DNA from 3 places in the Streptomyces sp. R41 genome. Region 1 is predicted to be linked to each of the others. Evidence: riboswitches for the same ligand, from Rfam matches in the RefSeq annotation. Region 1 holds a riboswitch; each other region holds the start of a gene.
The links. Region 1 has a riboswitch for thiamine pyrophosphate ahead of thiC (phosphomethylpyrimidine synthase ThiC). Riboswitches for the same ligand answer to the same signal wherever they lie in the genome.
Positions count from the first base shown of each region.

Region 2: another riboswitch for thiamine pyrophosphate. It lies ahead of thiO (glycine oxidase ThiO); the one in region 1 lies ahead of thiC (phosphomethylpyrimidine synthase ThiC).
Region 3: another riboswitch for thiamine pyrophosphate. It lies ahead of AB5J53_RS34335 (thiamine ABC transporter substrate binding subunit); the one in region 1 lies ahead of thiC (phosphomethylpyrimidine synthase ThiC).

Region 1 covers NZ_CP163443.1:5,277,824-5,285,186, reverse strand. The annotation lists gene AB5J53_RS24200 (DUF5326 family protein) at 1-134, shown strand, start outside; gene AB5J53_RS24195 (IclR family transcriptional regulator) at 526-1,284, shown strand; gene AB5J53_RS24190 (SsgA family sporulation/cell division regulator) at 1,384-1,821, shown strand; gene AB5J53_RS24185 (YibE/F family protein) at 1,884-3,341, opposite strand; TPP riboswitch at 3,413-3,569, shown strand; gene thiC (phosphomethylpyrimidine synthase ThiC) at 3,562-5,391, shown strand; gene AB5J53_RS24175 (VWA domain-containing protein) at 5,486-7,000, shown strand; gene AB5J53_RS24170 (hypothetical protein) at 7,222-7,363, opposite strand, start outside.
Region 2 covers NZ_CP163443.1:3,037,984-3,045,346, forward strand. The annotation lists gene AB5J53_RS14215 (hypothetical protein) at 1-604, opposite strand, end outside; gene metF (methylenetetrahydrofolate reductase [NAD(P)H]) at 661-1,584, opposite strand; gene thiE (thiamine phosphate synthase) at 1,735-2,394, opposite strand; gene AB5J53_RS14230 (Rv2175c family DNA-binding protein) at 2,563-2,928, opposite strand; gene AB5J53_RS14235 (NAD(P)/FAD-dependent oxidoreductase) at 3,125-4,360, opposite strand; gene AB5J53_RS14240 (hypothetical protein) at 4,446-4,805, opposite strand; TPP riboswitch at 4,858-4,971, shown strand; gene thiO (glycine oxidase ThiO) at 4,969-6,135, shown strand; gene thiS (sulfur carrier protein ThiS) at 6,132-6,332, shown strand; gene AB5J53_RS14255 (thiazole synthase) at 6,336-7,130, shown strand.
Region 3 covers NZ_CP163443.1:7,507,228-7,514,590, forward strand. The annotation lists gene AB5J53_RS34315 (hypothetical protein) at 342-923, opposite strand; gene AB5J53_RS34320 (winged helix DNA-binding domain-containing protein) at 1,091-2,224, shown strand; gene AB5J53_RS34325 (hypothetical protein) at 2,339-2,578, opposite strand; gene rlmN (23S rRNA (adenine(2503)-C(2))-methyltransferase RlmN) at 2,792-3,898, shown strand; TPP riboswitch at 3,923-4,028, shown strand; gene AB5J53_RS34335 (thiamine ABC transporter substrate binding subunit) at 4,106-5,191, shown strand; gene AB5J53_RS34340 (ABC transporter permease) at 5,167-6,846, shown strand; gene AB5J53_RS34345 (ABC transporter ATP-binding protein) at 6,847-7,363, shown strand, end outside.

The DNA of each region.
Region 1 (7,363 bases):
CGGTGATAGTCAGCGTGCTCAGTGTGGTCATCAGCCTGCTCTTCAAGGGCCTGGTCTTCGTCGCGCTGGTCGGCGGACTGATCTACATCGTGCGGAAGTTCATGTCGAACTCGTCGTCGCGCAGCGACTGGTGAGGCGGTCCCGCAGTGACGGGTGGGGCGCATGAGGGTGAGCGATCGGTAACGGGCAGGCCGGTAAAGGGAACCTGAGGTTCCCTCGGGCGAGGGAAGTTTTCCGGCGAGGCCGTCTGCGAGCGGTGGCAGGCGGTTAAAGTCCGGAATTCGACGCGGGGTCGACCCCGCGCGGGCAGCGCACAGCCCCCTCCCGTGTTCCCCCGCACGGGCGGTCCCCCTCGCGCTTCGGGAGTGCCCCTTGGCCACGGTTGACACCGCACCCACAGATTCCCCCACTCCACCCCTCCAGCGATCGGGCGTGCCCGCGGGATCACGCGTCCCGCCCGCCCAGCCGCGCACCACGCCCGGGGAGACATGTGCTCCGCGCACCCCTCCCGCGGAGGCTGCGTCCCTGGAGCCGCACGCCACGACCCTGATCGGCTCCGTGCAGCGGGCAATGCGCCTTCTGGAGGCTGTCGCTGCGCGCGAGCACGGTGCGCCCGCCAAGCAGCTCGCCCGCGAGGCCGGGCTCGCGCTGCCGACGGCGTACCACCTGCTGCGCACCCTGGTCCATGAGGGCTATCTGCGCCGCGACAAGGGGCTGTTCTTCCTTGGTGAGGCCGCCGAGCGGCTGAGCAGCAGCGGAGCACAGCAGAAACGTCGCAGCACCGTGAGCGACGCGCTCGCGCACTGGCGCGATTCGATCGGCGTACCGGTGTACTACGCGATCTACCGCGACGGCGAGATCGAGGTCATGTGCATCGCCGACACCCCGGGCAATCCGGCGGTCGAGGAGTGGGCCGACTTCCGGGAGACCGGGCACGCCCACGCGATCGGCCAGTGTCTGCTGTCCCAGCTGGACGAGAAGGCCCGCCGGGACCACCTCGACCGCTACCCGGTGCAGTCGATCACTCCGTACACGGTGCGTGACAACGACAGCCTGCTGCGGCGCCTGGAGCGGACGGGACGGATGGAGCCCGTCATCGAACGCCAGGAGTACGCGCTGGGCACCGTCTGCGCCGCGATCCCCATCACGGCAGGCACAACTGCCGGGACGATGGCCATTTCTCTGCCTTCTCACCAGGCCGAGCGACTGCTGCCCGCCGCACGCCAATTGCAGGGCGAAATCGGCAGGCTGCTAGGGACACTCGCCATCTCTATCAGTATCTGAAAACTCACTCCTTGTGATCTCGTGTGCACTTTGAGCAAGATTTCAGCAGTGTCAGGGGGACGATTCCTGGCCAGTCGACGGCAAACGACGGGGTAGGCGATGCGCGAGTCGGTACAGGCCGAGGTCATGATGAGCTTCCTCGTGTCGGAGGAGTTGTCCTTCCGCATTCCGGTGGAGCTGCGATACGAGACCTGTGATCCGTACGCCGTGCGGCTGACCTTTCATTTGCCCGGCGACGCTCCTGTGACCTGGGCGTTCGGGCGGGAGTTGCTGATCGACGGCGTGGGCAGGCCGTGCGGTGACGGCGATGTGCACATCGCGCCCGCCGACCCGGAGGCGTTCGGCGAGGTGCTGATCCGGCTTCAGGTGGGCGGCGACCACGCGCTGTTCCGGTCCGGGGCGGCGCCGCTCGTGGCCTTCCTCGACCGCACGGACAAGCTCGTGCCGCTGGGGCAGGAGCGTTCCCTCGCCGACTTCGACACGCACCTCGACGAGGCGCTGGACCGCATTCTGGCGGAGGAGCAGAGCGCGGGCTGACGCACCGCTACCCCCCAAGTGGAGTAACGCTTCCTCACAAGGGGCGCGGGTGCCGGATGGTTTCAGCGCTTGCGGCGGCGGCCCTTTCCGCTGCGTACAGGCGTCCTGGCTCCCGTGGGCTCCACAGGGCCGGCCGCGGTCTCCGGACGGTCCGCGGAGACCACGAGAGCGGCCAGCGCGGTGGTCACCGGCACCGAGGCGACCAGGCCGATCGAGCCGATCAGGGTGCGCACGATCTCTTCGGCGACCAATTCGCTGTTGGCGACCGTGCCCACACTGCTCTGCGCGATCGAGAAGAGCAGCAGCAGCGGCAGCGCAGCGCCCGCGTACGCCAGGACGAGGGTGTTGACGACGGATGCGATGTGGTCGCGGCCGATGCGGATTCCCGCGCGGTACAGGCTACGCCAGCCCATCGTGGGATTCGCCTCGTGCAGCTCCCAGACCGCGGACGTCTGCGTCACCGTCACATCGTCGAGCACACCGAGCGAACCGATGATGACGCCCGCGAGCAGCAGACCGCTCATGTCGATGGACGGATACAAGCCGTGGATCAGGCCAGTGTTGTCGTCGGTGTTCCCGGTCAGCGCCGCCCAGCCGATGAAGACGGAGCCGAGCACACCGATCAGCACCAGCGAGAGCAGTGTGCCGATGACGGCCACCGACGTGCGGGCCGAGAGGCCATGGCACATGTAGAGCGCGATCAGCATGATGGCGCTGGCCCCGACGACCGCCACGATCAGTGGGTCCGAGCCATGCAGGATCGCGGGCAGGATGAAGAAATTCAGGATCAGGAAGCTGATGGCCAGCGCGATGAGCGCCATGACGCCGCGCATCCGGCCCACCACCACGACAACCAGTGCGAAGATCCCGGCGAGCAGGGCCAGGGGGAACTTCCGGTTCACGTCGGTTACCGAGTACTGCAAATCCTTGGGCGCGGAGGGCTCATACGCGACCACGACCTTCTCGCCCTGATGCAACTGCCGCGACTGGTCCGGCTGGACGATCTCGGTGAACGTACGGCCCTTGTCCTTGCCGGTATCGATCCGGATCGTCGCCTTCTTGCAGTCGCCCGTCGCCTGCTGCTGCGCGGAGGAGCCCTCGGCGGTGGAGGTGTCGCCGGTCGGGGTCTCCCCCGAGGCGTTCACGGACTTGCAGTCCACCTTGTCGACCTTGGTCACCGTCGCCTGCTGGGTCTGCCGGTCGAAGCCGACGCCGGTGCGCTCGTGGGACGGGGCGCCGCCGGGCCAGAGCACCACGAGACCCACGACGACCGCCGTGGTGAAGGGGATCAGCACCGCGGCGATGACCTTGCGCAGGTGCTTGGATACGGGGACTGCGGGGCCGTGGCTGTGCGAGTGGCCGTGCCCGCCGCCAGGGCCGTCGCCTGGTCCGGGGCCATGGCCACCACCGCCCGGTCCATGTCCGCGGCCGTCGCCGGAACCATGTCCATGGCCCTCACCGGAGCCGGGTCCGCGAGGCGGCTCGGACGGTGGATATGGGGGCTGCTGCATTGTGGTCACCGACCGATCATCGCAAGAACGGAGGGGGCCCTCTGTTCAGCGCGCCAGATATGACGCTAGCGTGGAGGCACCTTTGCACACGCGGGAGCTCGGAGCACCGGGCTGAGAGGGCGCTGACCTTCGTCTCAGCGATGTTTCACATGAAACATCGACGGACGGAAGCCGCTGCGTCGACCGCCGAACCTGTTACCGGGTAATGCCGGCGTAGGGAGTAGGTCTCATGACCAACAAGGACGTACGCACGCCTGCCTCCAGCCAGACGGACGGGGCGCTTGCTCCGGCCGAGAACGGTGGGGCATCCGCCCCGACCGAGAACGGCGAGGCCGGGAAGTCCATCGGCTGGCACAAGGCGTATGTCGGCGGTTCTCGCCCCGATCTACGAGTGCCGGTCCGTCAGGTGCACCTCACCAACGGGCAGTCCGTCACGCTGTACGACACCTCCGGCCCGTACACCGATCCGACCGTCGATACCGATGTACGCAGGGGTCTGGCACCACTGCGCGAGAACTGGATCATCGCTCGCGGCGACACCGAGGAGTACGCGGGCCGTCCGGTCCGCCCCGAGGACGACGGGATCAAGCACACCTCACCGCGCGGGGGGCTGCGCAACCTCGACGCGGTCTTCCCTGGACGGCCGCGCCAGCCGCGCCGGGGCCGCCCCGGACAGGCGGTGACGCAGCTCGCGTACGCCCGCCGCGGTGAGATCACGCCCGAGATGGAGTTCGTGGCGGTCCGCGAGAACGTCGACCCCGAGGTCGTACGCGAGGAGATCGCCGCGGGCCGTGCGGTGCTGCCCGCGAATGTGAACCACCCGGAAATCGAGCCGATGATCATCGGCAAGCGGTTCCTGGTGAAGGTCAACGCCAACATCGGCAACTCGGCTGTGACGTCCTCCATCGAGGAGGAGGTCGAGAAGATGACCTGGGCGACCCGCTGGGGCGCCGACACGGTCATGGACCTGTCCACCGGCCGCAACATCCACACGACCCGCGAGTGGGTGCTGCGCAACTCCCCCGTCCCCATCGGCACGGTGCCGCTCTACCAGGCACTGGAGAAGGTCGACGGCCGCGCCGAGGAGCTGACCTGGGAGATCTACAAGGACACGGTCATCGAGCAGGCCGAGCAGGGCGTGGACTACATGACGGTCCACGCGGGCGTACGCCTGCCGTACGTGCCGCTCACCGCGAACCGCAAGACCGGCATCGTCTCGCGCGGCGGCTCGATCATGGCGGCCTGGTGCCTCGCGCACCACAAGGAGTCGTTCCTGTACGAGAACTTCGAGGAGCTCTGCGAGATCCTCGCGGCGTACGACGTCACGTACTCGCTCGGCGACGGCCTGCGGCCCGGCTCCATCGCGGACGCCAACGACGCCGCCCAGTTCGCGGAGTTGAGGACGCTCGGGGAACTCAACACGATCGCCAAGCGTTTCAACGTACAGACCATGATCGAAGGCCCGGGACATGTCCCGATGCACAAGATCAAGGAGAACATCGACCTTCAGCAGGAGATCTGCGATGAAGCTCCGTTCTATACGCTCGGCCCGCTGACGACGGACGTCGCGCCGGCGTACGACCACATCACCTCCGGCATCGGTGCCGCGATGATCGCCTGGTGGGGCACGGCCATGCTCTGCTACGTCACGCCCAAGGAGCACTTGGGCCTGCCCAACCGTGACGACGTCAAGACCGGCGTCATCACCTACAAGATCGCCGCCCACGCAGCCGACCTCGCCAAGGGGCACCCAGGTGCGCAGGAATGGGACGACGCGCTGTCCGACGCCCGCTTCGAATTCCGGTGGGAGGACCAGTTCAACCTGGCCCTCGACCCGGACACGGCACGGGAGTTCCACGACGAGACACTGCCGGCCGAGCCCGCCAAGACGGCCCACTTCTGCTCCATGTGCGGGCCGAAGTTCTGCTCGATGAAGATCTCGCAGGACATCCGGCGTGAGCACGGCGGTTCGCAGGCGGAGATCGAGGAGGGTATGGCGCAGAAGTCCAAGGAGTTCGCGGCGGCGGGCAACCGGGTCTATCTGCCGTTGGCGGACTGAGGCGCGCACGAGTGCGTGGTGTTCGGAGCCGTCCGAGGCTCGTATATGTGCATCGGACGGCTTCAGGGCCGGGTTCTGTCGGCAGACTGGGCGCATGACAGCGACATCCATGAGCAAGGGCGCCAACCTTCCCGTGGCCGCCGAGGCCGTGCAGGTCGTGCTGAGCTGGTCCGGTGGGTCCGGTGGGTCCGGTGGGTCCGGTGGGTCCGGTGGGTCCGGTGCGCCGGACGCCGATGCCTCGGCGCTGCTGCTGGGTGCGGGTGGACGGGTGCGGGACGACGGGGACTTCGTCTTCTACAACCAGCCGCAGCATGCCTCCGGGGCCGTGCGGCACCTCGGGAAGCGGCGGGACGGCGGAGCCACGACGGACACGGTCGGAGTGGACCTGCGCGCCCTGGAGCCGGGCATCGAGCGGGTTGTCCTGTGCGCCTCGGCCGACGGCGGCACCTTCGGCGAGCTGTCCGGCCTGACGCTCACGTTGCTCGACGCCGGGACGCGGCAGGAGCTCGCGCGCTTCGAGATGGAGGCCACGACGGAGACGGCGTTCATCGGTGGTGAGCTGTATCTGCGCGGCGGCCAGTGGAAGTTCCGCGCGGTCGGACAGGGCTACGCGTCCGGGCTCGCTGGCCTGGCGACCGACTTCGGGATCAGCGTGGACGACGAGGCCGGGGGCTCCGCGTCTGCCGCCGGCTCCGCGCCCGGGACCGGTGCCGCGTCGGCGGTGCCGCCTGCGGTGACCGCCGCGGGCCCACCGGTGGTGCCGTCCGCGGGCCCGCCCATCGCGCCGCCTGTGGCCCCGCCCGCCCCGCAGGTTCCGCCGGCGCCCCCAGGCTCCGCGCCTCGCCTCACCAAGGGCGAGGAGCAGTTGCCCGTGGACATGCGCAAGCGGCTCTCCCTGCGCAAGGAGCAGGTGGCGGTCAGTCTGCGAAAGCGCGGGGCGGAGGGGGTCACAGCGCGTGTCGTCCTGGTTCTAGATGCCTCCGGGTCGATGTCCTTCCTGTACTCGAAGGGTGTCGTGGCCGATGTGGTGGAGCGGATGGCCGCGGTGGCCGCGCAGTTGGACGACGACGGAGTGATGCAGGCCTGGACGTTCGCGTCCCATGCGGCCCGGCTGCCGGATCTCGGTCTGGGGGAACTGCCCGAGTGGCTGGAGCTCCATGTCCGGGTCGGTGAGCTGAGCCTGTTCCGTCGGAGCAAGAAGCCGCGGAAGGGCCTGCGGCCGGGGCAGGTGGACATGCGCGCGGTCGGGATCCAGAACGAGGAGCAGAAGGTGATCGCCGAGGTCCGGACATATGTGCGTGAGCACCCGGCCGCCGATCCCACCCTGGTGCTGTTCTTCTCCGACGGAGGTGTCTATCGCAACAAGGAGATCGAGAAGGAGCTGCGGGAGGCGGTGGAGGAGCCGATCTTCTGGCAGTTCGTGGGCCTGGGACGGTCCAACTACGGCGTGCTGGAGCGGTTCGACACGCTGCCGGGCCGACGCGTCGACAACGTCGGCTTCTTCGCCGTCGACGACATCAGCAGCATCCCGGACCCGGAGCTTTACGACCGGCTGCTGTCCGAGTTCCCGGCCTGGATGACCGCGGCCCGCCAGCTCGGCATCATCTGACCGGGCCCTGCTGGCGCGGCCGGACCCGACACGGGGCCCTGTCGGGCCGGGCATCGGCGGACGGAGCCCGGCCAGGGGGGCGTTCGGACGCGCCCTGCCGGAGAGCGTACGGGCGTACACCACCCACCGGTTCGGGCCCGCGCCCCATCAGCGCGGGCCCCGGTTTCCTTTCCGCATCAGGCCGTCGCCCCCGGACATGAAGCACCCGGTCGGCCCGGGCGTCACTCCGGCTGGTGCTCGGGCCCTCCGAAGTCCGGGCTCGTGAAGTCCGGGCTGGAGAAGCTCGGGCGCGGGCCGGCCGCGGGTCCGCCGTCAGGGCTGCTGAACCCCGGTCGGTTGTAGCCGAGTTGCGGGATGCGGCTG
Region 2 (7,363 bases), 2.2 Mb from region 1:
GCCCGGCCGTCGCGTAGGCCTGCTGGTCCTGGGACTGGGCGGCGGCAGCGTAGGACTGGTCGCCGGCCGCCGCGTACCCGGTGTCGCTGTAGATGCCGTACGAGCCGGTGTCGTCGGGCAGCGGCTGCGGCTCGTACACGGCGGTGGTCTCGGCGGCCGCGGGCTCGCCGGATCCCGGCGGCGTGAACCGGTCGGACGGTGCGGGCGAGAAGACGTCGTCCTCACCGGCGTACTCGTCGTCCTGCTGATAGGCGGCGCCGCCGGTCGCTTCGAGGTCGGAGACCTCCAGCGACGGGTCCTGGTACTCCGGCTCGCCGCGGCGGCGCTTGCTGGGTTTGCCGGGCGCGGAGCGGCCGTTGATGGCCCAGCCCTGGGCGAAGCCACGGCGGAACGACAGGGTGACGTACGTCTGCCCGACCGCGAAGGCGGCCGCGCCCAGGCCGATGACGACCACGGAGGGCATCAGCACGCCGAGGACCACACCGAGGAAGCCGACGAAGGCGAGCAGCCGGTAGCGCAGCCGCGCCTTGTACTGCAGCAGCACCTCGCCGAGCAGCCACAGCGCGACAATGCCGAACGCGATATAGAGGACCGTCCAGCCCATGTACGCCCCTCTCCCAGTGGCCGCTACGCAGTCTGTCGTACGCGAGTGCGACCGGTCTAGGCCCGCTGTGGGTGGTGCAGGCCCAGATTCTCGTAGATTTCCAGCGTCGCCGTGGAGTTGTTGAGCGTAATGAAGTGCAACCCGGGGACTCCCTCGGCCAGCAGCCTCGCGCAGAACTCCGTCGCGAACTCAATGCCAATGGAGCGTACAGCCGCCGGATCGTCTTTGGCTGTGAGGATCCGCTCTTTCAGGGCGTCCGGGAACGAAGCGTTGCTGAGCTTCGGGAGCCGCTCCAGCATCTTCACGCTCGTCACCGGCATGACCTCGGGGATGACCGGGGTCTCGCAGCCGGCCGACGCGACGCGGTCGCGCAGGCGCAGATACGACTCCGGGTGGAAGAACATCTGCGTGATCGCGTAGTCGGCGCCTGCGCGGCACTTGTCGACGAAGTGCGCGACGTCCAGGTCCCATTCGGTGGACCGCGGGTGCATCTCCGGGAAGGCCGCGACGCCGACGCAGAAGTCGCCCGACTCCTTGATGAGCCGGACGAGTTCGGCCGCGTAGGTCAGGCCCCGCGGGTGCGGGACCCACTCGCCCATGGGGTCGCCGGGCGGATCGCCGCGGACCGCGAGGATGTTGCGGATACCGGCGTCCGCGTACTGACCGATGATGTTGCGCAGCTCGGCGATGGAGTGGTTGACCGCGGTCAGGTGGGCGACCGGGGTGAGCGTCGTGTCGACGACGATCTGCTGGGTCTCCTTGACCGTGCCCGCGCGCGTGGAGCCGCCGGCTCCGTAGGTCACGGAGACGAAGTCGGGAGCGACGGCCTCGACCCGGCGGAGGGCGTTCCACAGGTTCCGCTCGCCCTTGGGGGTCTTCGGCGCGGAGAACTCGAACGAGTACGTCTTCTTGCCGGTCGCGAGCATGTCGCGCACGGTGCGTGCGCGATCAGTCCTGGTGGAAGCAGATCCGAGGGCCATACTCGCAGGTTAGCCAGGGGGCGCCGGTCCCCCAACCGGACCGATGTGATTTGTCGGATTTGTCGACTTCTTGTCCACCCCTCGGACAATTCTCGGACGCCTGTGCGGGACGGCTGTGCGGGACGGCCGCTCCGGACGGTCACCGGATGACTATGCGTGACGAAGCCGCTTCGCGAACTCTCCCGCCGCCGCGCCCGGGTCGTCCGCCTCGGTGATCGCCCGTACGACGACGACACGCCGGGCGCCCGCCTCCAGCACCTCGTCGAGGTTGCCCAGGTCGATACCGCCGATGGCGAACCAGGGACGGTCGGTGCCCAGCGAGGCCGTGTGACGGACCAGATCGAGCCCGGGTGCGTGGCGGCCCGGCTTGGTCGGGGTGGGCCAGCAGGGGCCGGTGCAGAAGTAGTCCACGCCCTCCTGGACGGCGGCGGCCGCGGCCTCGGACTCGGCGTGGGTGGAGCGGCCGATCAGGATGTCGTCGCCGAGGACGGCGCGGGCCGCGGGGACCGGGAGGTCGCCCTGGCCCAGATGCAGTACGTCGGCGCCGATCGCGTGGGCGACGTCCGCCCGGTCGTTGACCGCGAGGAGCCTGCCGTGGCGTGCGCAGGCGTCCGCGAAGACCTGGAGGTGCTCCAGCTCCTCGGCCGCCTCCATGCCCTTGTCGCGCAGCTGCACGATGTCGACCCCGCCCTCAAGGACGGCGTCCAGGAACTCGGCGAGGTCTCCCTGGCGCTTGCGGGCATCCGTGCACAGGTAGACGCGGGCGTCGGCGAGCTGGGCGCGTGCGGTGGCGGCGGCGTTCTCGGGCATGCGTGTATCCCCCGTTGTCGGTGCGTACGGACCACGGTGGACCGGTGGCCTTGCGGCGCGCGTACGGATCACGATGGCCCGGTGGCCTTGCGGCGCGTACGGACCACGATGGCCCGTGGCCTTTCGGCCCGGTGCCGGCCGTGGTCCGTACGCCGGACGGTTGTCAGGTCAGACGGCGAGCGCCTGGGCGCGGCGCTTCACCTCCGTGCCGCGATTCTCGCTCAGAGCCTGCGCGGGGGTGCCGGGCAGGGTCGGGTCGGGGGTGAAGAGCCACTCGAGCATCTCTTCGTCGGTGAAGCCGTCGTCCCGCAGGAGCGTCAAGGTGCCGGACAGGCCCTTGACGACCTTGTCCCCGTCGATGAAGGCGGCGGGGACGTGCAGCGCGCGGTTCTCACCACGGCGTACGGCGATCAGCTGGCCCTCCTTGACCAGCTGCCGGACGCGGGTCACCTCGACGCCGAGCTGTTCGGCGATGTCGGGGAGGGTGAGCCAGGCGGGGACGAGAGCATCGATCTTTGCGTCAATCTCGGTCACGGGACAAGCCTGCCATCCCGGACTGACACTCGGTACCCGAGTCCCGCCCGGGCCGGGGTCCCACGCTCGTGCGATCGGGTGGGTTTCGGCCGCTCGGCACCGCCGGAAAGCGCGGTCGGGGGGACGCCCCGTCACGCCGAAACGATCGCGGGGCTCCGCCGAACCGGTGCATCCTCCGGTGGCGTAGAAGTCTCGGCTACGCCGCCGTCGCCGCCTTCAGCGGTTTCGACGGGTCCGTCAGAAGTTCCGGGTTCATCGGGGTGCCCGCCTCGATGAGTCGGCGGCCCTGGGCCAGATCCCTCGGTCGGCCCACCGCCAGCAGGGCGACCAATCGGGTGTCGCGGAGCCAGCAGACCGTCCAGGCGGCGCCGGAGGGGTCGCCGCGCCAGAGGGTCGTGTCGGCGGGGGCGTGGTGGCCGACGTACTGGACGAAACGGCCGAACTGCTCGGACCAGAAGTACGGGACGGGGTCGTACGCGGCGGGGGCCTCGCCGATGATGTTCGCGGCGACCGTACGCGGGCCCTGCAGGGCGTTGTCCCAGTGGTGGACCAGAAGGCGGTCCTCGTACCTTCCCGAAGGGAAGGAGGCGCAGTCACCGACCGCGTAGACGTCCGGTACGGAGGTGCGCAGATGGTCGTCGGCCACCACCTCACGGTGGGCGCCGAGCGCGATCCCGGAGCCGGCCAGCCAGGCGGTCGCGGGGCGTGCGCCGATTCCGACGACCACGGCGCCCGCGGGCACCCGGGAGCCGTCGTCCAGCACCACCGCGCCGGGCTCGATGCGCTCCACGCGCGCGTGCGTACGCAGCGAGGCCCCGCTGTCCGCGTACCAGGCCGCCATCGGCGCGGCCACCTCGGCGGGCAGCGCGCCGGCGAGCGGCCGGTCGGCGGCCTCGACGACCGTCACCGCGCACCCCGCCTCGCGCGCCGCCGTGGCGAACTCGGCGCCGATCCAGCCGGCCCCGACGACCACGATGTCGTGCTGCTGGGCGAGGACGGGGCGCAGCCGCTCGGCGTCGTCCAGGGTGCGCAGCAGATGGACCCCGGGCACGCCCTCCGCGCCTGGCAGCTGAATCGGTTCCGCGCCGGTCGCGATCACCAGGACGTCGTACGGCTCGGGCCCGGTCTCGGTGTCCAGCTCATGGTCCTCGGGGCGTACGCCGAGCGCCTCGCGTCCGAGCTGCAGTTCGATGTCCAGTGCCTCGAAGTCGACGTCGAAGGCGGAGCCCTCGGCCTTGCCGAGCAGTACGGCCTTGGACAGCGGCGGCCGGTCGTACGGCTGATGGGGCTCCGCGCCGATCAGCGTCACGCTGCCGGTGAAGCCCTGTTCACGCAGGGCGACCGCGGTCTGCACACCGGCCATGCCCGCGCCCACGACGACGACTCGCTGTGCCGTACGCCCCTGCGCCTGCGCCTGCGTCTGCTCGCTCACCTGATCACCATAGACAACTGACAAATTGTCAGTCAGGGGACGTGCTCAGTGACCTGTTGCACATTGCACGTCCCTCTTCCACCGCTCACCCGTCCACTTCTCCCGCTTTTTCCACTTCTTCCACCACGCTCGTCCCGCTGCCCGTCTGCGACTCCCATTCCCAGGTCTCCTCCAGGCGTACGCGCCCGTCGGGCAGTTCGACCACGCGGGACACGCAGTGCCCCGACGAGGTGCCGCCGTCGCGCTTCAGCTGCACGTACCGGAAGTCGAGGCGGTCACCCTCACGAGTACCCACGAGATGTCCGCGTACGACATCGCCGCCCGCGTACTCGGCGCAGATCTCGCCGTCCTTCTCGTGGTACGTGAACCGGGTGCGGGTGCCCACCTGACCTGGTGCCTGGTCGGCGACCGGGGCGAGGACGAGGCCGTCGAGCGAGCGGGGCATGGGCGGAGGCTCCCTTACTGAGACAGCCGGCGGCGGGCTAGGGTGGCCAACGTAAAGCACTCGCGGGAGCCCGGACGCACCGGGCTGAGAGGGAGGCTGGGACGGCCTCCGACCGTACGAACCTGATCCGGGTCATGCCGGCGAAGGGAGGGGCTGGACGCCCATGTCGCCTACACGTACGTCAGACGTCCTCGTCATCGGGGGCGGAATCATCGGGCTCGTGACGGCCTGGCGGGCCGCGCAACGCGGGTTCACCACCGCCCTCGTGGATCCCGAACCGGGCGGCGGAGCGGCCCAGGTCGCGGCCGGAATGCTCGCCGCCGTCACCGAACTGCACTACGGCGAGCAGACCCTGCTGGGCCTCAACCTCGCCTCCGCGCGCCGCTATCCGGACTTCGCCGCCGAACTCACGGAAGCCACGGGCCAAGACCTCGGCTACCGCCAGTGCGGCACACTGGCCGTCGCACTGGACGCCGACGACCGCGCCCATCTGCGTGAACTGCACGCCCTGCAAAGCCAGTCGGGGCTCGACTCGGAGTGGCTGAGCGGGCGCGAGTGCCGCCGTCTGGAGCCGATGCTCGCACCCGGCGTACGCGGCGGTCTGCGGGTCGACGGCGACCACCAGGTCGATCCGCGCCGACTCGCCAAGGCCCTGGTCACGGCGTGCGAGCGGGCCGGAGTGGTGTTCCACCGGACCTGGGCGGAGCGGCTGAGCGTCGTACGGGACCGTGCCGCCGGAGTCGTCACCACGGACGGCACCGAGCCGGCCGCGGGCCAGATCGTGCTCGCCGGGGGCAGCCTCAGCGGGCGTCTGGCGGGCGTTCCCGACGACGTCCTGCCGCCCGTGCGCCCCGTGAAGGGGCAGGTGCTGCGGCTGACCGTGCCGAATCGGTACGCGCCCTTCCTGAGCCGTACCGTCCGCGCCGTCGTGCGCGGGAGCCAGGTCTATCTGGTGCCGCGCGAGAACGGCGAGCTCGTCGTGGGCGCGACCAGCGAAGAACTGGGCTGGGACACGACGGTGACCGCGGGCGGCGTGTACGAGCTGCTGCGCGACGCCCATGAGCTGGTCCCCGGGATCACCGAGCTGCCGCTCACGGAGACCCGGGCGGGGCTGCGCCCCGGCTCACCCGACAACGCGCCGCTCCTCGGACCGACCGAGCTGGACGGCCTCCTCCTCGCCACCGGGCACTACCGCAACGGTGTGCTCCTCACGCCCATCACCGGTGACGCGATGGCGCACGTGCTGACCACCGGTGAACTCCCCGACGTGGCCCGCCCCTTCACTCCACGGCGCTTCGGCGCCGCCGCCCTCACGGAGCAGCCCGCATGAACATCTTCGTCAACGGAGAGCGGCAGCGGATCGCCTCGGGTACCGCTCTCGACACACTCGTCGCGGCCCTCACCGCCGCTCCGTCCGGCGTGGCCGCCGCCCTCAACGAAACCGTCGTCCCGCGCGCGCAGTGGTCGTCCACTGCCCTCTCCGAGGGAGACCGCGTCGAAGTCCTCACCGCCGTCCAAGGAGGCTGACCCATGGCCGACGATCCCTTTGTCCTCGGTGGTACGTCCTTCTCCTCCCGGCTGATCATGGGTACGGGCGGTGCGCCAAGCCTCGACGTGCTGGAGCGCTCTCTCGTGGCGTCCGGTACGGAGCTGACGACGGTCGCGATGCGGCGCGTGAACGCGTCCGTGCACGGGTCGGTCCTGTCCGTGCTCGACAAGCTCGGCATCCGCGTGCTGCCGAACACGGCGGGCTGTTTCACCGCGGGCGAGGCCGTGCTGACCGCACGTCTCGCGCGCGAAGCGCTCGGCACGGACCTGGTCAAGCTGGAGGTCATCGCCGACGAGCGCACGCTGTTGCCCGACCCGATCGAGCTGCTCGACGCCGCGGAGACGCTCGTCGACGACGGGTTCACCGTGTTGCCGTACACGAATGACGACCCCGTCCTGGCGCGGAAGCTGGAGGACGTCGGCTGCGCCGCGATCATGCCGCTGGGCTCGCCCATCGGGTCCGGGCTGGGGATCCGGAACCCGCACAACTTCCAGTTGATCGTGGAGCACGCGCGCGTGCCGGTGATTCTGGACGCGGGGGCCGGTACGGCGTCGGACGCGGCGCTCGCCATGGAGCTGGGGTGTGCGGGTGTGATGCTTGCCTCAGCGGTGACGCGGGCGCAGGAGCCCGTCCTGATGGCGGAGGCCATGAAGCACGCGGTGGACGCGGGGCGGCTCGCGTATCGCGCGGGCCGGATTCCTCGGCGGCACTTCGCCGAGGCGTCGTCTCCTGCGGAGGGCTTGGCGCGCCTGGATCCCGAGAGGCCCGCCTTCTAGGCACCCGGCCCAGCGGGGGTCTCCCGCCCACGCACCACTCGTTTCCGGTTGGCTGGGAAGTGCGGGTCTCCTCTGGGGCGATCTCGCCGTGCCCGGCCGCGGCCGGGCTCGCGGCGGCGGGGCCTCTCTTCGACGTCCGCGCATGCGTGCGATGTGCGTCACAGGTCGGCTGCAGTCGCGCTCCGGTATCGGCCGAACGGGGCGTCGTGACAGTGGCGGCTCGTACACTCACC
Region 3 (7,363 bases), 2.2 Mb from region 1:
GATCTGCGTGAGATCCAGCCGACCTGCGGTCGAGATCGCGCGGTCGGTACGCAGCTGAGATGCGGGTTTGACGGTGGGGGGCTCGTTGTCCACGGGGCGGCGAGTCCCCCACCGTTTGTCTGCGACCTCGGTAGGGCCGTGCCTGAGCGCGGAGAACTGGCAGTGATCCGGCGGCAACAGGTGCCTTACCTGCGTCAGCCGAGGATCAGCGGCCGTTCGTTTTCGCGCTGCTGCTCGGCCTCGATCCATCGCCGCGTACGCGCCAGATCCTGCTCCTTCACGCGCTCCAGGAAGCACGGCAGGTCGAGGCGGGTGAGCGGACGTGGACCGTGTGTTCGAGGCTAGGTCTGTTCGGCCTGGTCGGCGCCGCGGGGTCTGATCGTCGCCGGATCCCAGACGTAGTGCCGGCTGAACGTGACGAGGGCCCGCCATTCCGGTTCGTAGAACCGCGGCTGCACCCATGCGACGGAGCGGCCGCCCGGCCCGTTGAAGTGGGCTCTCAGCCCACCCTCGTGCCAGCGGCCGCTCACGCGGACCTCGACCGCGCGGTGTGGCCAGTAGGAGACCGGCCTGCCGTGGAAGCAGTCGAGCATGTCGCGGCCCGCGATCACCGCGTCGCCGTCCTGCGGCTCGGCCTCGACGGTCGCGGGAACGTGTCGTTCGGTGTACAGCAGGCTCATGCGGTCGGGGTCCCATGCGACCCAGGCCATGCGGATGGTGGGTCGGGGCCAGTCGACGATGACGAGCAGGACGCGACTGCCGTCTGGCCGGTCGCGGTACTCCAGCACCTGGGCCTTCTGCCGCCGGCCTGCCCGCTGGAGCGTCAGCATGAGTCCCGTGCGGGCGAATTCGATGTCTCGCCAGTCCGGCACCTGATCCGGCACCGGGAGGGCGACCTCTTCCGCATCACGCCATTCGCTCATGCGTTCGAATGTAGCGGGACGCGTGGGGCGGCACGAGACCCCATACGGGTTGTCCTGTATCAGCGAACCTTGAGGCCGTGCCATCGAACCTTGACGGACGCGGATTCGTGTCACCGAATTTGGAGCACAGCAGCCGGGGCGCGCGGTGTGGGGCAGAATCCTGCGCTGTGGTGATCAGCGCGCGCGAACTCAACCGAGCGACCCTCAGCCGCCAGCTGCTGCTGGAGCGTGAGCCGCTGACCGTCCCCGACGGTGTGCGGCGCGTGGTCGCACTCCAGGCGCAGCACCCGGCCTCGCCGTACCTCGCACTGTGGAACCGGCTCACCGGGTTCGCTCCCGCCGACCTCGATGCCGCCTTCATCGGGCGTTCGGTGGCCAAGGCGACCCTGATGCGGATCACCCCGCACGCCGTGCACGCCGAGGACTACCCGGCCTTCCGCGCGGCGATGCAGCCCACGCTGTACGCCTCCCGGCTCGGCTTCCGCTTCGCCGCCGCGGGGCTGACCCCGGCGGACGCCGACGAACTGGTGCCGGAGCTGCTGGCCTTTGCCCCCCGGCCGCGCACCTCGGCAGAGATGCAGGCGTGGGTCGAGGAGCGGCTCGGTGCCGAGAAGAAGGAGGGGGCCTGGTGGGGGCTGAAGGCGTACGCGCCGTTGCATCATGCCCCGACGGATGCGCTGTGGTCATTCGGCCTCCGGCCGTCCTTCGTCGCGGCGGGGACGGAGCCCGCCCTCACGGGACGGGCGGTGGAGCCACAAGCGCTGCGGACCCTGATCCTGCGCTACCTGGCGGGGTTCGGGCCTGCGTCGGTGGCGGACGTGGCGCAGTTCGCCATGGTGCAGCGGGCGGCCGTCCGCGAGGCGCTCCGCGCTCTGGACGGCGCCGTCGAGCAGCTCCAGGGGCCGGACGGCGGCACGCTGTTCGACCTCCCGGGTGCCTCCCGGCCGCCCGCGGAAACCCCCGCCCCGCCCCGGCTGATGGCGATGTGGGACAGCGTTCTGCTGGCCTATGCCGACCGTAGCCGGGTGATACCCCCGGCCTACCGCCCCTTGGTGATCCGCAGGAACGGCGACGTACTGCCCACCCTGCTGGTGGACGGCCATGTCGCCGGTGTCTGGCGCCCGGTGGGCGGCGGCATCGAGGCCACGGCCTTCCACCCCCTGCCCTCCGCCGCCTGGGATGGGCTCGCCGCGGAGGCTCAGTCCTTGACGACGCTCCTCGGCGAACGCGAGGCGGCGGTCTACAGCCGCTACGGGCACTGGTGGTCGAAACTCCCCGAAGCCGAGGCGCGGCTGCTGTGACGGTTTTGATGCTCAGACTTCGATGGCACGGACTCAAGGTTCGTTGGCACAGACACGGGTGATGGCACGACGGGGCCCCCGCCTCAACCGCGAGACGGGGGCCTACCCGCCCGACTAGTCCGCCGGGTCCTCCTCTGCCCGCCGTACAGCCTTCTTCACGGCCTGCTCGACCTCGTGGCGGTCCTGCTCGGCCGCCTGTGCGTACTTCGTGATGGCCGCCTGCGCCACCTCGGACGCTTCGCGCCACCGGCGGCACTGCGTCTCGTACTCGTCGCCGGCGAGGCCCGCGCATTTCGCGCGTTCCTCTTCGGCGGAATGTTCCAGCTTGATCAATTCGTCGGGGATGTCTGCCACAATTCGGATCCTAATCTCGTGTGCTCAGTACGCCGACCTTGCGACGTGCCGACCGCGCGGGTGAGACCGCGGGCGGAATCCACGGCGAGCAGACCGTCCTCGCTACGGAGATCGCGAACTGTTCGCGATCTCCGTAGCGAGGGCGGTCTCACACCCTCCCGGCTCCATCGGGGCCCCAGGTCACACAAATCGATCTGCGACACTGGTACAGCCATGCCTAAGCCCGGAGAACTCACTTTCGTCGCCCCGCGCGGAGCCCAGAAGCCGCCGCGGCACCTTGCCGATCTCACGCCCGCCGAGCGTAAAGAGGCGGTTGCCGCGATCGGTGAGAAGCCGTTTCGTGCCAAGCAGCTCTCGCAGCACTACTTCGCGCGGTACGCGCACGACCCCGCCGAGTGGACGGACATCCCGGCCGCCTCGCGCGGCAAGCTCCAGGAGGCGTTGCTCCCCGAGCTGATGACGGTCGTGCGGCATCTGTCGACCGACCAGGACACGACCCGAAAGACCCTGTGGCGGCTCTTCGACGGCACACTCGTCGAATCCGTGCTGATGCGCTACCCGGACCGGGTGACCATGTGCATCAGCTCGCAGGCCGGGTGCGGGATGAACTGCCCCTTCTGTGCCACGGGGCAGGCCGGGCTCGACCGGAACCTGTCGACCGGTGAGATCGTGCACCAGATCGTGGACGGGATGCGCGCCCTCAGGGACGGCGAGATCCCGGGTGGTCCGGCGCGGCTGAGCAACATCGTCTTCATGGGCATGGGCGAGCCGCTCGCCAACTACAAGAGGGTGGTGGGTGCTATTCGTGCGCTCACCGATCCCGAGCCCGACGGGCTGGGGCTGTCGCAGCGCGGGATCACCGTGTCCACCGTGGGGCTCGTCCCCGCGATCCACCGGTTCTGTGACGAGGGCTTCAAGTGCCGCCTCGCCATCTCCCTGCACGCGCCGGACGACGAACTGCGCGACACGCTCGTACCGGTCAATACGCGGTGGAAGGTGCGGGAAGTTCTCGACGCGGGCTGGGAGTACGCCGCCAAGTCCGGGCGTCGGCTGTCCATCGAGTACGCCCTCATCCGGGACATCAACGACCAGGCGTGGCGCGGTGACCGGCTCGGGCGGCTGCTCAAGGGCAAGCCGGTGCACGTCAACCTCATCCCGTTGAACCCGACTCCGGGTTCGAAGTGGACCGCATCGCGGCCCGAGGACGAGAAGGCGTTCGTCGAGGCGATCGCGGCCCACGGGGTGCCGGTGACCATCCGGGACACCCGGGGCCAGGAGATCGACGGGGCGTGCGGTCAGCTCGCCGCCACCGAGCGGTAACCTGTCCTGCGTACGTACATCTTCATATTCCGACAGGGGAGCGCCACAGCGCTGAGAGTGCGGGAGAGACCGCAGACCCTCTGAACCTTGCCCAGGTCATTCTGGGTAGGAAGTTCGGTCACCACTCAAGCTGTTGCGCCCTGCCCGGGAACTGTCAGAGGTCCCGGGCAGGGCCGCGTCTCTTCCTGGTCAGCCAGGAGGAAATCAGTGAGCACCACCAAGAAGTTCGCGTCCGTGGCCGTCGGCCTGGGCCTGGTCACGCTGCCCGTACTGACGGCGTGCGGGTCCACCGACAGCGGCGGCTCCGCGGACTCCAAGACCGTGACGCTCGTCAGCCACGACTCGTGGGCCGTGTCCAAGAGCGTGCTCAAGGACTTCGAGAAGCAGTCCGGCTACACGGTCAAGGTCCTGAAGGACGGCGACGCCGGGCAGGCCGTCAACAAGGCGATCCTCACCAAGGACAACCCCCAGGGCGACGTCTTCTTCGGCGTCGACAACACCCTGCTGTCCCGCGCGCTCGACAACGGGCTCTTCCAGTCCTACGAGGCCAGGGGCGCCGACCAGATCCTGCCCGAGTACCGGGTCGACCAGGACAAGCACCGCGTCACGCCCATCGACTCGGGCGACATATGCGTCAACTACGACAAGGCCTACTTCAGCGAGCACAAGCTGACGCCGCCGCAGTCCTTCGACGACCTGATCAAGCCCGAGTACAAGAACCTCCTCGTCACCGAGAACGCCTCCACATCCTCGCCCGGCCTGGGCTTCCTGCTCGGGACCGCAGCGAAGTACGGCGATGGGGGCTGGCAGGACTACTGGAAGAAGCTCAAGGCCAACGGCGTCAAGGTCGTCGACGGCTGGGAGCAGGCCTACAACGACGAGTTCTCCGGGTCCGCCGGCGGCAAGAAGGCCAAGGCCGACCGGCCGCTCGTCGTCTCGTACGCCTCCTCGCCGCCCGCCGAGGTCATCTACGCCGACCCGAAGCCGACGACCGCGCCGACCGGCGTCGTGAACGGCACCTGCTTCCGGCAGGTGGAGTACGCGGGGCTGTTGAGCAACGCGAAGAACACCAAGGGCGGCAAGGCGCTCCTCGACTTCCTGGTCACCAAGGAGTTCCAGCAGGACATGCCGCTGAACATGTTCGTGTACCCGGTGGTCAAGGGTGCCGTGGTGCCCGCCGAGTTCACCAAGTTCGGCCCCCAGGCCAAGGATCCCGAGACCATGGCCCCGGCCAAGATCGCCGACAATCGTGACCAGTGGGTCAAGTCGTGGACCTCGCTCGTACTGAAGTAGCCCCGCCGAAGGCCCGGAAGGGGAGCGCGGCGCGGCTCGGGCTCATGGCCCTGCCCGTCGCGTTCTTCGCGGTCTTCTTCGCCTACCCCGTCGCCGCGATCGTGGCCCGCGGCCTCGAGGTCGACGGGGCCTGGCAGTTGGGGCGGATCGGCGAGGTGCTCGCGCAGTCGGACATCCGGCACGTGCTGTGGTTCACCACGTGGCAGGCGCTCGTCTCGACGGCGCTCACGCTGCTGATCGCGCTCCCCGGCGCGTATGTTTTCGCGCGCTTCGATTTCAGGGGCAAGCAGGTCCTGCGCGCGGTCGTGACCGTGCCCTTCGTGCTGCCCACCGTCGTTGTCGGTACGGCCTTTCTGGCGCTCGTCGGCCGCGGCGGACTCCTGGACGAGCTGTGGGGCGTACGGCTCGACACCACCGTCTGGGCGATCCTGCTCGCGCATGTCTTCTTCAACTACGCGGTCGTCGTACGGACGGTCGGCGGGCTCTGGTCGCAACTCGACCCGCGCCAGGAGGAGGCCGCCCGGATGCTCGGCGCCTCCCGGTTCGCGGCCTGGCGCAAGGTGACGCTGCCGGCCCTGAGCCCGGCCGTGGCCGCCGCGGCGCTCATGGTCTTCCTCTTCACCTTCACCTCCTTCGGCGTGGTGCAGATCCTCGGCGGCCCCACCTTCTCGACGCTCGAAGTCGAGATCTACCGGCAGACCTCGGAGATCTTCGACCTGGCGACGGCGGCGGTGCTGACGATGATCCAGTTCGTGGCGGTGGGCGCGATCCTCGCCGTGCACGCCCGGACCGTACGCCGCCGGGAGACCGCCCTGCGCCTGGTGGCCCCGGAGGCGACCGCGCGCCGGCCGCGCGGGGCCGGGCAGTGGGCACTGCTGGCGGGGGTGCTGGCGAGCATCGCGGTCCTCCTCGTGCTTCCGCTCGGCGTGCTGGTCCAGCGTTCCTTCGACGCTCCCGACGGCTACGGGTTCGCGTACTACAAGGCGCTGACCTCGGCCGACGGAGGCATCTTCCTTGTCGCGCCGATCGAGGCGATCGGCAACTCGCTGGAGTACGCGCTCGCCGCCACCGCCATCGCCGTATTGATCGGGGGACTGGCGGCCGCGGCCCTCACTCGCCGCAACACCGGTCGTCTCGTACGAGGCTTCGACGCGCTGCTGATGCTGCCGCTCGGCGTCTCCGCGGTGACCGTCGGCTTCGGGTTCCTGATCGCACTGGACAAGCCCCCACTGGATCTGCGGGCGTCCTGGATCCTGGTGCCGCTCGCGCAAGCCCTGGTGGGCGTCCCCTTCGTCGTACGGACGATGCTGCCCGTGCTGAGGGCGGTTGACGGGCGGCTGCGGGAGGCGGCGGCCGTGCTCGGGGCGTCGCCGTGGCGGGTGTGGCGCGAGATCGATCTGCCGATGGTGCGGCGGGCGCTGCTGATCGCGGCCGGGTTCGCCTTCGCCGTGTCGCTCGGCGAGTTCGGGGCGACCGTCTTCATCGCACGACCCGACAATCCGACGCTGCCGGTCGCCGTGGCCCGGCTGCTCGGGCGGGCCGGCGACCTCAACTACGGCCAGGCGATGGCCCTTTCGACGATCTTGATGGTGGTGTGCGCGGTGGCGCTGCTGGTATTGGAGCGCGTACGGAGCGACCGGACCGGGGAGTTCTAGATGCTGCTGAGCCTGGAAGGCGCGACCGTACGCTTCGGCGGGCGGCCGGTGCTCGACGCCGTCGACCTCGATGTCGCCCAGCACGAGATCGTCTGCGTGCTCGGGCCGAGCGGCAGTGGCAAGTCCACGCTGCTGCGGGCGGTGGCCGGATTGCAGTCGCTCGACGCGGGCCGTGTGGTACTGGGCGGGCGCGACCAGGCGGGGGTGCCGGCGCACAAGCGGGGCGTCGGCCTGATGTTCCAGGACCACCAGCTCTTCCCGCAGCGTGACGTGGGCGGCAATGTGGCCTTCGGGTTGCGGAGGCATGGAGCTGCGAAGGGGCAACAGGCTCTGGAAGTAAAGGAGTTGCTGGAGCTCGTCGGGCTTCCTGGTGCCGAGCGGCGGGCTGTCGCGGAACTCTCCGGCGGCGAGCAGCAGCGGGTCGCGCTGGCCCGTGCGCTCGCGCCCCGACCGCGCCTGCTGATGCTCGACGAACCGCTCGGCCAGCTGGACCGCTCCCTGCGCGAACGGCTCGTCG